One region of the Dehalobacter sp. TeCB1 genome, then DNA from elsewhere that is predicted to be linked to it. Evidence: riboswitches for the same ligand, from Rfam matches in the RefSeq annotation. Region 1 holds a riboswitch; each other region holds the start of a gene.

Region 1 (3,208 bases):
AACGAGAATAACCGTTTTACCTTGTTGCTGAAATGCAGAAAGCAGCTCCATAATCAGGGCACTTTGTTCTTCATCTAAGCCTGAGGTCGGTTCATCAGCTATGATAATCTCAGGATCTCCTACTAAAACAGAGGCAATTGCCAGTTTCTGACGCTGGCAGCGGCTGAGCCTGTGAGGATGGATATCGGCGTATGCTAACAGCCCGACTTCAGCTAGAATTCCATTTACCTTCTCTTCAATTTCCCCTTCCGGCAGTTTTCTTTTTCTTAAAATAAATGCTACCTCGTCTTTTACTGTGTTTGCAAAGATTTGAAGATCAGGGTTTTGAAACAGAAAACCTATTTGACTGCGTATGGTTGCTAAATTTCTTTTGGTTAGGGGTTTGCCAAATATTTGAATCGCACCCGCATCCGGGACAAGCAAACCTTCTATTAACTTTAAGAGCGTCGTTTTCCCTGAACCATTGAGTCCAATCAACCCAATAAAATCACCGTGATTAATCGCCAAATCAATTTTTTCACATCCCTTAAAATCCCCTTTATAGGTAAAGGTTAGATCCTTCACTTCAATTATTGTTTCATCTGTTGCTGTAATATTTTTTGCTGGGCTGATTTTTTTATTTAACCGTTCTAGATAGTCATCAGGGCTGCATTCTTCTTGAATGGCTCCTTCAGCCATGATAAGAATACGATTGGTATAAGGGAGAATATCGCAGGCCCGGTCCATCACCATAATCACGGTAACTCCTTTTTCTCTGTTTAAATAAGCGATATGAGAATAGAGGTCTTGTTTTCCCTTTCCGTCTAATTCTGCGGTGGGCTGATCTAAAACAAGAATGGGAGTTTCCATCGCTAGAACACTTGCCAATACCACTCTTTGGGCTTGGCCGCCGGACAGTCCATCCGTATTTCTTTGTTCAAAACCCTCCAGTCCAACGAATTGTAAAGTTTTTTTGACTCTATGCTTAATTTCCTCCCAAGGAAGTTCCATATTGGCAATACCGAAAGCAACTTCTTCTTCTACCGTGATACTGACAATCTGATTTTGCGGCTCCTGCATCATATAGCCGATGTGATCGCACATTTTTGCTAAGGGGATTTCATTAATGTTTTTCCCCATCACCTTAATGGTGCCGTTTAACTGTCCATTGAAAAATTGAGGCGCTGCTCCGGTGATGCTATGGAGCAACATCGATTTGCCCGATGCAGCTTCCCCTGTAATGGCAATGAAATCTCCTTTATTAATGGTTAAGTCGATATCTTTTAATACTTTTTTTGTTTCCGGTGGAAAAGTAAGAGCTTCTATTTTAAGCTGTACCACAGGTTCCATAGGATGAAAACCTCCATATTAAATGCAATAAATACAAAGTCATGACCACCCGTAAAACGGGTGGCATGCTCTAGCCCTATAAGGGCTTATTGCAAGCCTGCACCTAAAAGTGCTGGCTTGCACTTCGTTCAAGCCATTCAGCATTTATTACCTGGCTAACCCCTGAAGGGGTCTTCTAACTCTTTGACACTTACCTTATCATTTATCTGATCATGCAGTTCCTGTTCTCTTACATATTTTGCTATGGTCGCTTCATTTAGTCCCACAGTACTGACATAGTACCCGGTTGCCCAGAAATGGCGATTGCCAAACTTATATTTCAAATTGGCATGCCGATCAAATATCATCATTGCGCTTTTTCCCTTCAAATACCCCATGAAACTTGATACGCTCATCTTCGGCGGAATTGATACAAGCAGGTGGATATGATCGGGCATTGCATGCCCTTCGATTATCTCTACACCTTTATATTTACAAAGCTCCTTTATTATCTGCGTTATATCTGACTTGATCTGCTTATATATTACCTGCCTCCTATACTTTGGTGTAAATACTATGTGGTATTTACACATCCATTTTGTGTGTGCTAAACTTTTATCCATAGAAATTCCCCTTCCTTTTGCTTTTTGATGGCTTGAACATTCATCATTATAGCGGAAGGTGAATTTCTTTTTTATAATTCTTTGTCTCCACCCGTGTAACGGGTGGTTTTGTGTTCAAAACGTCTACGTTTTGAACTTGCTGAAGCATTAATAAAAAAGTTTCAGTTTGAGGGACTCTAATCCCTCAAACTGAAACTTTACCGTCGCTTCATTACGTATCTTTATTGGCAGGTCTTCTGACTCATAGTTTTAACCGACTTCTGTGCCTTCCCAATTTCTCAGTGGCATTGTACAGTCATCACAACTATTTACAGCGGTGGGTCCGTCCAGGATTTGCACCTGATTCCCTATTCTTCTCCATAAGAGACACCAAAAAGAATATATGATTATTACGTATTATTCTAAATGAAATTGGAGAAAAGTCAAGAGAAAAGATGGTGCAGATTTTAACATTTGCAGCCAGAACCGCATTTCCCAGATGAACAGGCTTTACCACCTTTGACTCCATAGGCATTAACCGTTGTAAACCGCTGAGTTATATTATCATCAGTGCACTGCGGACATATTTGTTTGTCTCTTGAACTTACACTACAAAAAATTGAAAACTTGTGACCACACTTTTCGCAAATAAAGTCATAAGTTGGCATTTAATAACCTCCTAAAATATCATTTCTTCATCAATAATAAATTCATTTAGTCTAAATTGTAGATCTTTAAATATGTTTCTGCCAGTTTTTTAGGCGGCTATAATCCTGTATAATGATCCCTCCATATATTGGCCGTATAATGTTCTCAGATTTTAAGTCGCGAAATAATTTTGACACCGTTACTCTTGTTGTATCTGCAAGTTCAGCCAAATCTTGTTGATTGATAAACAGTTGCATCCCTTGTTGATCTGCAAGTGCACACAAAGTTTCGATAATTCTATGGTCTACTTTGTAAGTGTAATGTTTTTGCAGCCGACTTATGTGGTTATTACTTTTCATTGAAAGGTCGTAGAGCAACTCTTCAGTAAGCGTAAAATCAGACTTCATCAAACTTTTCATTTCCTGAATTGAAATTGCAGCTGCTACTGTGTCTTCTACAGCCGTAAATGAACCGAGAGGGGGAATACCGGTAAACAATGGAGCAATCATAAATAAATTATTTGCACCCAATACATCAATGAGAACCTCATTGCCTTCTTCGTCAACTTTCGAATATTCAACCGTCCCTGTAAAAATATATAATAGTTTCTCAATAGTGATGCCTTGTTTAATAATAATGCTTCCTTTGGG
Region 2 (3,208 bases), on a different contig from region 1:
CCCAAATCGATTTATGAGTTGGCCGATATGGCCGGCAAAATCATGCATCTCGGACATCAGACCGGCGAAGGCTGGTTCCTGACCGCGGAAATGCTGGAACTGATAGAAAGCGGAGCAACAAACGTCACCTGTCTGCAGCCGTTTGCCTGCCTGCCAAATCATATCACGGGTAAAGGGATGGTCCGCGAACTTAAACGGCGCTACCCGCTGGCGAATATTGTGCCAATCGATTACGATCCGGGTGCCAGCCAGGTGAATCAGATCAACAGAATTAAACTGATGCTTTCAGTCGCTTTCAAAAATATGGAAAAGGCGGCAGCAGTCAATAATGCCAATACAAACAATAGAAATAAAATGAATAACAACGCCGGGCAAATGCAATCTGCACCCGGCGAGGGAGCGGCAGCTTTGCATAACACTGAAGAAGGTACAGAGCAGTCGTATTCCGAACAGAAGATTATATAACAAAAAACCTCTTCAGTATTGTAGGCTGAAGAAGTTTTGAATATTTATTGAAGTAGATTAGGAATACTAAATGAGTCCGTTATTCTATTTCATCTGCTGTTTGGCATAGGCGATCATTTTTTTGACCATCTGGCCGCCGATCGGGCCTCCTTCCAGACCATTCTGTCTGGCAGTAACATCGCCTTTATAGTGATCGTTATTTTCCCTTACAAAATCAAGATGGCCGATTTCAGCCGCAGCCTCCATTTTTAGATTCTGCAGCAGCTTTTTTTTGCTTTCATTTGTTTTGCTCATTTTTTTTCACCTCCATCAATATTATTAACACTTTTGAAAAAAATCTTCATTGTAAATAATCCAATATCAGAGAGATTTAACCTTCAAGTTTTTGATTGCAAATGTTTGGAGCAAACATAGTGACTGGAGTTGGAGAAAACATGCTGCAGATCAAAGTTCTAGCGGTAGGGAAAATCAAAGAAAAATATTTAAAAGAAGGGCTGAAGGAATACGCCAAGCGTCTTGGCGCGTACATCCGGCTTGAGATGATTGAAGTTGAGGACGAACCATGCCCCGAAAGGGCATCAGCTGCCGACGAAGCAAGAGTAAAACAGAAAGAAGCTGAAAAGGTTCTTAAATTAATTTCACCTCAGGATTATGTGGTTTTGCTGGATCTTCTGGGAAAGGAACTTTCTTCACCCGAACTTGCCGTTTTGTTTGATGAAAAAGGGCTTTCAGGCCAGAGCCGGATCACTTTTGTGATTGGCGGATCTCTTGGTACGGCAGATGAAATCCGAAAACGCGCCGATTACCGGTGGTCGTTCTCGAAGCTTACCTTTCCGCACCAGATGATCAGGCTTATCCTGCTGGAGCAGATTTACCGGGCGTGCAAGATCAGCAAAGGGGAACCCTACCACAAATAGAATTGATGGAGGTAAAGATACTTCAATTAATATGTTCAAGGCTAAAGTAAAAATAATATTGATTCCTTGTCGAAAGAGCGATATAATGAATCAGGATTAAAACTGAATAGGCAGAACAGGTGTTGAATGAAGCTGATAAGCGTACCATTCAATGAATAAGGAAAGTCGGGTAGAAGCCCGCGCGGTCACGCCGCTGTGAAAGTGGAGTTCTTCAGGTATACCACTGGGAAACTGGGAAGGTCTGAAGATCGATGATGCTTAAGCCAGAAGACCTACCTGTTTTAGTGTCTCACCATATACTCTACGAGTGATAGAGAGGGGGATGTTATGTGCAAGACTACCGAGGAAAACTTCCTAGCATATGAGCCTCTCGACGTAAGATGTTGAGAGGTTTTTTGTTTCATATCTTATATAGGAGAGTTTGACGATGATAAATAAAAAGATTTGGATAATGGGTCTCGTACTTATGTTTATGTTCTTGCCCCAGCAGACATATGCCATGCATATCATGGAGGGCTTCCTTCCTGCGGGTTGGTGTATTACCTGGGGTGCTTTGGCAATACCTTTTGTTCTGGCAGGTTTTTTTTCTATCAGAAGAACTGTTGGAGAGCATCCCAAAACATTAATGCTTTTGGCGATGGCAGGCGCCTTTGCTTTTGTTTTGTCTTCCCTGAAGATTCCTTCCGTTACAGGAAGCAGTTCGCATCCTACGGGGGTTGGCTTTGGCGCTATCTTGTTCGGACCAACCGCAATGGCCGTAATTGGCCTGATCATACTGCTGTTTCAGGCTGTTTTACTGGCTCATGGCGGATTGACAACATTGGGAGCAAATACTTTTTCGATGGGCATTGTGGGGCCGCTGGTGGCTTTTGCTACATACAAAATTGTGAAGAAAGCAAATGGACCGCAGTGGCTTGCCGTGTTTCTCGCTGCCGCACTTGGGGATTTATTAACTTACGTCACGACATCGGTGCAGCTTGCACTGGCGTTTCCTGCTGGAACAGGCGGCGCTATGGCATCACTTACCAAGTTTTTAGGTATTTTTGCCTTAACGCAAGTACCATTGGCGATCAGTGAAGGTATTTTGACAGTGCTAATATTTAAGGCGATTTCATCCTATGCCGGGGATGAGCTTAAAGACTTAAAAATACTTTCAAAGGGGGTCTGAAAATGTCTGTAGAAACGATGAAACCGAAGAATAAAAATCGGGTTATCATCACAAATATTATTTTAATTACGATTGTCATAGCGCTTGCTGTTGTACCCCTCATTGTGCAAAAAAATGCGGAATTTGCTGGAGCTGACAGCCAAGCTGAACAAGCTATAACAGAACTTAACGGGAATTACCAGCCCTGGTTCTCACCGATTTGGGAGCCGCCCAGCGGAGAAATTGAAAGCTTGTTGTTTGCGCTTCAGGCAGCTGTCGGAGCAGGTGTTTTGGGCTACGGGTTAGGTTATCTGCGGGGTCGTAAGAAAAAGGAAGAACCGGTAAACAATGATTTACATCGATAAATACGCTTATTTATCCAAGCTTAAACAAACAAATCCATTGCAAAAGCTAGTCTTAGCCGTTTCGGTTTTGGGGGTCTGTCTCTGGGCTGATTCCGTTGCGGTGTCAATCTTGACGCTCCTGATCATGGGGTGGTATACCGTTTGCAAAGGTGGTACCCCTGTTGGAATTTTTATTAGACTGATGCTTGTCCCGCTTTCCTTTTTAGTGATCGGCGTTTTAACCATTGCGGTCAATGTTTCAGGGGACAAAGATGTTTTTGTATTCTCTGTATATGCATTTGGCATGTATATCGGGGTGTCGCAGTCCGGTATTC
Region 3 (3,208 bases), on a different contig from region 1:
GATTACCGAGATTAACCCTGAATACAACCCCTGGTTTTCTTCAATTTTTGAGCCTCCCAGCGGTGAAATTGAAAGCTTGTTGTTTGCTCTGCAAGCAGCGTTAGGTTCCGGCATTCTCTTTTATGGACTGGGTTACCTGAAAGGGCGCAGTAAAAAAGAAGAGAACAGAAATAAAGCTTAGTGGCAACATCGTAAAGTATGAGTATTCTGCGTAAGAATATAAGCAAAATTCGTATGAAATAAGGAAAAAAGCATGATAAATATTGACAATTACGCCTATGCTTCAAAACTGAAACGTAAAAATCCGATGGAAAAAGTTGCCTTTGCTTTGTTGACCCTGGGTGTCTGTCTTTGGGGGAATTCCATCCTGCTCTCGCTTGTAGTTTTACTGATCATGACGTGGTTGTCCGTCAGGAAGGGTGGGATCCCGCTCCGCTTTTTTCTTAAACTGATGCTCCTGCCGATGTCATTCTTAATCTTGGGAGTGCTTATGATAGCCTTTCAAATCTCAAATGATCCCCAGCAGTTTGTTATGTCTGTGCCGGTGTTCGGTACATTTTTAGGATTTTCTAAAATCGGTATAGAGACAGCCGCACAGCTATTCTTCAGGGCCTTAGGAGCGGTATCCTGCTTATATTATTTGTCCCTGAATACGCCGATGGTTGACCTCCTATCTGTACTGCGGAAGCTGAAATGTCCTAAAATTCTGGTGGAATTGATGAGTTTAATTTATCGGTTTATTTTTGTATTGATGGAAACAGCGGAGACAATGTATACGGCTCAAAATTCCCGCTTAGGTTATTCCAGCCTGAAAGCGGGGTATCATTCGTTGGGGGCTCTGGCATCAACTCTTTTTATCCGGGCCTACAAACGCTCGGATGAGATTTTTACGGCGATGGAAGCCAGGGGATATGACGGGGATATTGAAGTATTGGAAGAACTGGCTCCTTTCTCTTGGCAGGGTTTCTTACCAGCAGTATTGATAAATATGATTTTGATCGGTTCCGTATTGTTGGGAAGGCAGTATATAGGGGGATTGCTTTGATGAATTCGGAATGTCCATTTGAGGCTTCCGCGCATCGGACACTTGATGAAAATACTGAAATAAAAAGTCATTACATGTTCTAACTAACTGAATACTGACAAAGCTCAGGTACCAAAGTCCGAGGATTTTGGTTGAAAAGGGAAGCAGGTGCAAATCCTGCACGGTCCCGCCGCTGTAATGGGGAAATGTTTCATGAATGCCACTGGTTTATTCCGGGAAGGCGTGAAACATTGATGATCCGGAGTCAGAAGACCTGCCTGAGTAGTTTACTTCAACTCTGCGAAAGACAGAGGAGGTGCTGTATGTTAAACATCATATATTTTACTAAATATATTGTTGACACCTCTTGACGTGAAGTTGAGAGGTGTTTTTGTTAAAGGATAAAGATGGAGGAATTTTCATGATTAAGTATCAAAAGAATTTTTTTATTGTCGTCATACTGATTATGATTTGTTCGCTGATAGTGGCAGGCTGTTCCGCCGGAAGCCAGGAAAGCAATAAGCCCTTAACCGGCAAAGAGGTCAGTTTAAGTTATACAAACGCATTTAAGATTGCTGATTATGGCAACAATATCAAGCTGTTGACGGATGCGGAAAACAATCAGTTCCTGCTGGTGCCGGAAGGAGTGAAGACACCTAAAATACCGGAGGCCGCAGGGGCGACGGTTATCAATACACCGCTGAAAAAGGTAGTTTACTGTTCGACCACACAGGTAGGCTTGCTTCAGGCAATATTCTCAGACAAGGACTGGGACAGTATTGCCGCCGTCACTACAGATACAGCAGAATGGTATGTTGATGAAGTGAAAACGCGCATGGAGAATGGAACGATTCAATATGTCGGCACAGGGGGCATGGCAGATCCGGATTTTGAAAAGATCCAAGCACTGAACCCCGATATGGTCTTTGTCTATACCGGAGATTACGGACTGCAGAAAACGCTCGCCAAAATGAAGGAACTTCATATCCCCTGCGTGGTCGTCAATGATTATACGGAACCTACGGATATGGGACGTCTGGAATGGCTGAAATTTTTAGGCGCGTTCTACAACAAGGACCAGAAAGCCGCCGGCTTTATTGAAGAGAAAGCGGCGATGCTGCAGGAAATCACAGCTGCCGTTAAAGATAAGCCGAGTCCAAAAGTTGTCTATGGCATGGTCTACGATGGCAAGGTGTATATTACCGACGGCGGATCCTATGTGGCAAAACAAATAAAGGAAGCCGGGGGAGATTATGTATTTGCGAATGTTAACCCGGATAAAACCGGCAGTTCCCAAATTTCCATGGAAGAATTCTATGAGAAAGGCAAGGATGCGGACGTATTTATTTATTCCTCAATGGTTGCCTATATGCCCTCCGTCGAGAGCCTGCTAAAGGCCGAACCGTTATTAAAAGATTTTAAAGCTGTCAAGAACGGAAAAGTGTATTGCTTCGCTCCTTGGTACTACATGTCGATTAACAAAACGATTGAAGGCGTGAAAGATATGGCCTCGCTCTTCCATGAAGGACTTTACCCGGAATGGAAACTTGTCATGTTCCAACAGCTGCCGGGAAAATAGAACATGGAACAAAAGCGTGTCAAACCAACCTTGTTTTGACTGCAAGACTTGTTTGAGCGGTGCAATCATAACATGTACAGCGGAGGAAAAAATGAAAATTCATACTTTATCGACTGGGGATGAAGTCCACAGGTATCAAAAGAGCATCATCATTCCGTTCCAAGAGGACCGCAAGGTGCTAAGCACCTCCGTTCTAAACGGAGGATACAGCGAAAAGCTCAAAGCGGCCTTCAACCACGATTCCAATCCGGGAGAAGGGATGACCTGCTCGCTTAGGACAGATTCCTACCTGAACGACCTGAAGCTGCTTGCCGCAGAGATCGGCCTCGATCCGGAAACGGTGACGGGCATTTCCACCGCCGCGTCGATGGATAATGTTTCGATCAAAACGGTTTCTTATGATAATCTCACGGTGACCGCCATTGTCACCGGAGGAGTGGAAGTCAACGGCGGGAGGGTCGGAGACCCGGCATCTTACCATGAAGCTCAGGGCAAAACCGTCATGACAAAGGAAGGAACCATCAATATTATCCTGAATATCGATGCGGATTTACTCCCAGGTACGTTGACCCGCGCTTTGGTAACCTGCACGGAGGCCAAAACGG
Region 4 (3,208 bases), on a different contig from region 1:
CATGGCGGAAAAGCCTTCCCCACCCCACATCTCCCGACTTTCTTTCCACATATACGTCCCATTAGCAGGAGCTGATCCAACCGGCCAACCGGTTTCCGCTTTGATTTGTTTGCCTGCCAGGGATGAAAAAGAAATGGACGGAAGATTCATTACTGTCGTATCGATTAAGACCGAGGCAAAATCTTTCGCTCCAATGGCTTTCAGCATTTCACGGCATGCCTGTACCCTGCCGGAAGGAGTCTGGTTCGTTTCATCGAATACTTGCAGGACCACGTGTTTGATTTTCAATTCTTTTAATGCCGCTGCCTGGCCGATGCTGTCTTTATCCCAGGGTGTAATGCTGTTATATAGAATTTTGTCCTGAATACCAAGACTGGCAGCATATTCTGCCGCGTCAAGACGCGCTTTTTCGCCCCAAATGTCTATAGCAAAAGGGCGGTTGCTGATTGTAAGATAAAAATCAATATATTCCTTCATTTCATCTGCGGAAACCGCTGTCAAAGCTACTATGGCAGGTATCCCTGTCTGATCGGACAGCTCTTCCTGCCTGAGAATGTATGAACGGGCTTTTTCACGGTCAAATTTCCTGTCACGGCGGCTTTCCAGAATACGGTCTCCGTTATGAAACATTGAAGATATAAGCAGAGGCGGATTATCTCCAGCTTGGCCACCGACAATCATGTCACAGATGCGGCAAACTTTTGGTGTTAAGTCATATTTAAACATTTCTTCTCCCATATCTGTTTGGATGATTTAGCAAATCGTATTATACCATATATCATTAAAAATAACCATTAATTAACAGTAATTGCCAAATTGAGTGAGTATTTTGAATTAATTAGACTTGACTTTATTGATGATTTTCGTTATCTTAATAGAAGTTAAATATATTTATATAATCTTAGGTGCCCCACTAAGGGAGAATAGGAAAATCGGTAATAATCCGATACGGACCCACCACTGTATAGACGAGTCCCCGCTGATCCACTGGCGTATGCTGGGAAGGTGCGTTCAGGACGTTTGAGTCTGAGTCAGGAGGCCTGCCTAAGAGGTAAAAGTCTTTCCTGGGTAATGGAAAGCGGCGGTGATGACGGCAAAATCCCGACCACAAGAAAATTTGTGGCGGGGTTTTATTTATTTTTAAATATTTTATTGGAGGTTTTTAAATGAGCAGTCTTACAAAATTTCATGGTTTGGAAAATTTAAAAAATGCGACTGGGCAGGAACTTGAAATTGCCTTGCAAGAACTGATGGGCGGAATCAAAGCGCTCGATCAGGAAGCCTTGGCAGGCATGCAAAGCCGTGTAGATGCGAAAATTAAGCCCCTCGGAAGCTTAGGTGTCTTAGAGGATATTGCACAACAGCTCGCAGGCATATTTGGCACCACGCATCCAAAAATCAATAAAAAAGCAGTCCTTCTTATGGCCGGAGATCATGGTGTTGTCGTCGAAGGCGTCAGTGCTGCACCTCAGGAAATCACGAAACAAATGTTCTATAGTTACCTGAATGGCGGTGCCGGCATTAATGTCCTCGCCCGGAATGCCGGAGCAGATGTTATCAGTACGGACATCGGCATTGCCACCCCATTGGACGCTCCTGAGCTTATGGCCTACCGGGTTAAAAACGGAACAGACAATATGGCGAAAGGACCGGCAATGACCCGTCAAGAGGCCATGCTTGCAATACTGACAGGTGCAAGAATTGCGGCCAATGCGATTGACTCTGGTGTTAATCTGTTAGCAACAGGTGAAGTCGGTATTGGCAATACAACGCCGAGCGCTGCCTTGATCTCTGTGTTTACCGGTCACTCTGTTGAGGATGTTACCGGCCGCGGAACTGGCTTAAAAGATGATGCCCTGATTAATAAGCAAACCGTGATTAAATGCGCAATCGAAATTAATCAGTGTAATCCTGACGCTCCAATCGATACCCTGGCCAAAATTGGCGGACTCGAAATTGCTGCGCTCGTTGGAGCAATCCTCGAAGCTTCCTATCAGCATGTACCAATTATTCTCGACGGCATCATTTCATCTGCTGCAGCAATCACTGCAGCAAAACTGGCACCCCTGTCCACTTCCTATATGATTGCTTCTCATAGTTCAGAAGAGCTTGGACAGCATCTAGCTCTTCATCAGCTTGGGCTCAAACCCAGACTTGACTTCCATATGAGACTTGGAGAAGGCACAGGTGCCGCTCTGATGTTCCCGATGGTCGAGGCAGCCCTTAAAATCGCTGATGAAATGGCCACATTTGAACAAGCTGCAGTTACCACTGGAGACTTCTAAAATCTGCAAAGAAAGATGAAAAAGACATGTGCGAAATAATCCGTGCATGTCTTTTTTGCATAATCATCGATAACGGAAACTCTTGATAGTTTAATTAGATCCCAATCTTTTGCATCAGCTTGTCACTTGCTAATACAAAATTCTTGCCGATAGCTGTCTGCATAAACGCCTGAAAAAAAATTCCGATGTTTGCAGGGATAAGGATCACTTCGATCAATGGATATACGTTAATTTGAGATGCGATCCATCTGGCAGCCAATGACAACCCGGTAAAGAAAGCCATGGAAAAAACCAGACAGCGCCGGTAGCTGGAACAATGAGAACCGCCGGTAAATACCCGTAAAGCCAAAGCGGAAAATATTATCACGAGCGTATACACAATGGTACCGAATATTGCAGATACCCCTACGGTTAGAATTAATTCGATTATTACTCCAAGAAGCAAGGCTAAACCATATTCTATTTTCGCTTTATGGACAGCGTCCATTTCTTCACCTTTTACCATACGATTTGTCAAATGATGTGCAACACCCTCGAAATCAAACAATTGTTCACCCATCCTCCAGTCCGTGTTTAGGAAAATCGTTTAGGAAAATGATCCAAGATCAATTACCTTTCTGTGGATAATGTAGAAAATATAACCATACAAGATATATAATTCTATATATCTTTGGTATTTCCTGCTAAATTGTTTGTTGGAATTACATAATAGTCCTATATGAAATGCGCATATAAAAAACGCCTCGTATTTTTTACGTGGCGTTAATCTTCGATATTATGCTATTTATTATTACACACCTTGGTTTTGCTCAAGATTATATTTGAAATCTGCGACACGTTGGACATAACTATCTGGATCAGCTGAGCCGCCGTCTTCCATCTGCTTTTGACAGCCTTCAAGGCCGTAGTGATTAGACAACAGC

The links. Region 1 has a riboswitch for cobalamin ahead of tnpA (IS200/IS605 family transposase). Riboswitches for the same ligand answer to the same signal wherever they lie in the genome.
Region 2: it holds a riboswitch for cobalamin, as region 1 does, so the genes downstream of both, A7D23_RS03250 (energy-coupling factor ABC transporter permease) here and tnpA (IS200/IS605 family transposase) in region 1, are expected to answer to the same signal.
Region 3: it holds a riboswitch for cobalamin, as region 1 does, so the genes downstream of both, A7D23_RS08555 (ABC transporter substrate-binding protein) here and tnpA (IS200/IS605 family transposase) in region 1, are expected to answer to the same signal.
Region 4: it holds a riboswitch for cobalamin, as region 1 does, so the genes downstream of both, cobT (nicotinate-nucleotide--dimethylbenzimidazole phosphoribosyltransferase) here and tnpA (IS200/IS605 family transposase) in region 1, are expected to answer to the same signal.

The regions. Positions count from the first base shown of each region.
Region 1 is NZ_MCHF01000067.1:19,889-23,096, reverse strand. It holds gene A7D23_RS14525 (energy-coupling factor transporter ATPase) at 1-1,329, opposite strand, end outside; gene tnpA (IS200/IS605 family transposase) at 1,485-1,931, opposite strand; cobalamin riboswitch at 2,140-2,320, opposite strand; gene A7D23_RS15750 (zinc ribbon domain-containing protein) at 2,378-2,578, opposite strand; gene A7D23_RS14515 (Crp/Fnr family transcriptional regulator) at 2,645-3,208, opposite strand, start outside.
Region 2 is NZ_MCHF01000010.1:135,979-139,186, reverse strand. It holds gene A7D23_RS03265 (2-hydroxyacyl-CoA dehydratase) at 1-465, shown strand, start outside; gene A7D23_RS03260 (alpha/beta-type small acid-soluble spore protein) at 550-759, opposite strand; gene rlmH (23S rRNA (pseudouridine(1915)-N(3))-methyltransferase RlmH) at 903-1,382, shown strand; cobalamin riboswitch at 1,483-1,677, shown strand; gene A7D23_RS03250 (energy-coupling factor ABC transporter permease) at 1,810-2,550, shown strand; gene A7D23_RS03245 (energy-coupling factor ABC transporter substrate-binding protein) at 2,553-2,894, shown strand; gene cbiQ (cobalt ECF transporter T component CbiQ) at 2,878-3,208, shown strand, end outside.
Region 3 is NZ_MCHF01000030.1:2,308-5,515, forward strand. It holds gene A7D23_RS08545 (energy-coupling factor ABC transporter substrate-binding protein) at 1-181, shown strand, start outside; gene cbiQ (cobalt ECF transporter T component CbiQ) at 254-1,045, shown strand; cobalamin riboswitch at 1,135-1,321, shown strand; gene A7D23_RS08555 (ABC transporter substrate-binding protein) at 1,446-2,603, shown strand; gene A7D23_RS08560 (adenosylcobinamide amidohydrolase) at 2,695-3,208, shown strand, end outside.
Region 4 is NZ_MCHF01000016.1:68,231-71,438, forward strand. It holds gene A7D23_RS04970 (tetrahydromethanopterin S-methyltransferase subunit H) at 1-726, opposite strand, end outside; cobalamin riboswitch at 887-1,063, shown strand; gene cobT (nicotinate-nucleotide--dimethylbenzimidazole phosphoribosyltransferase) at 1,167-2,285, shown strand; gene A7D23_RS04980 (accessory gene regulator B family protein) at 2,380-2,844, opposite strand; gene A7D23_RS04985 (hypothetical protein) at 3,076-3,208, opposite strand, start outside.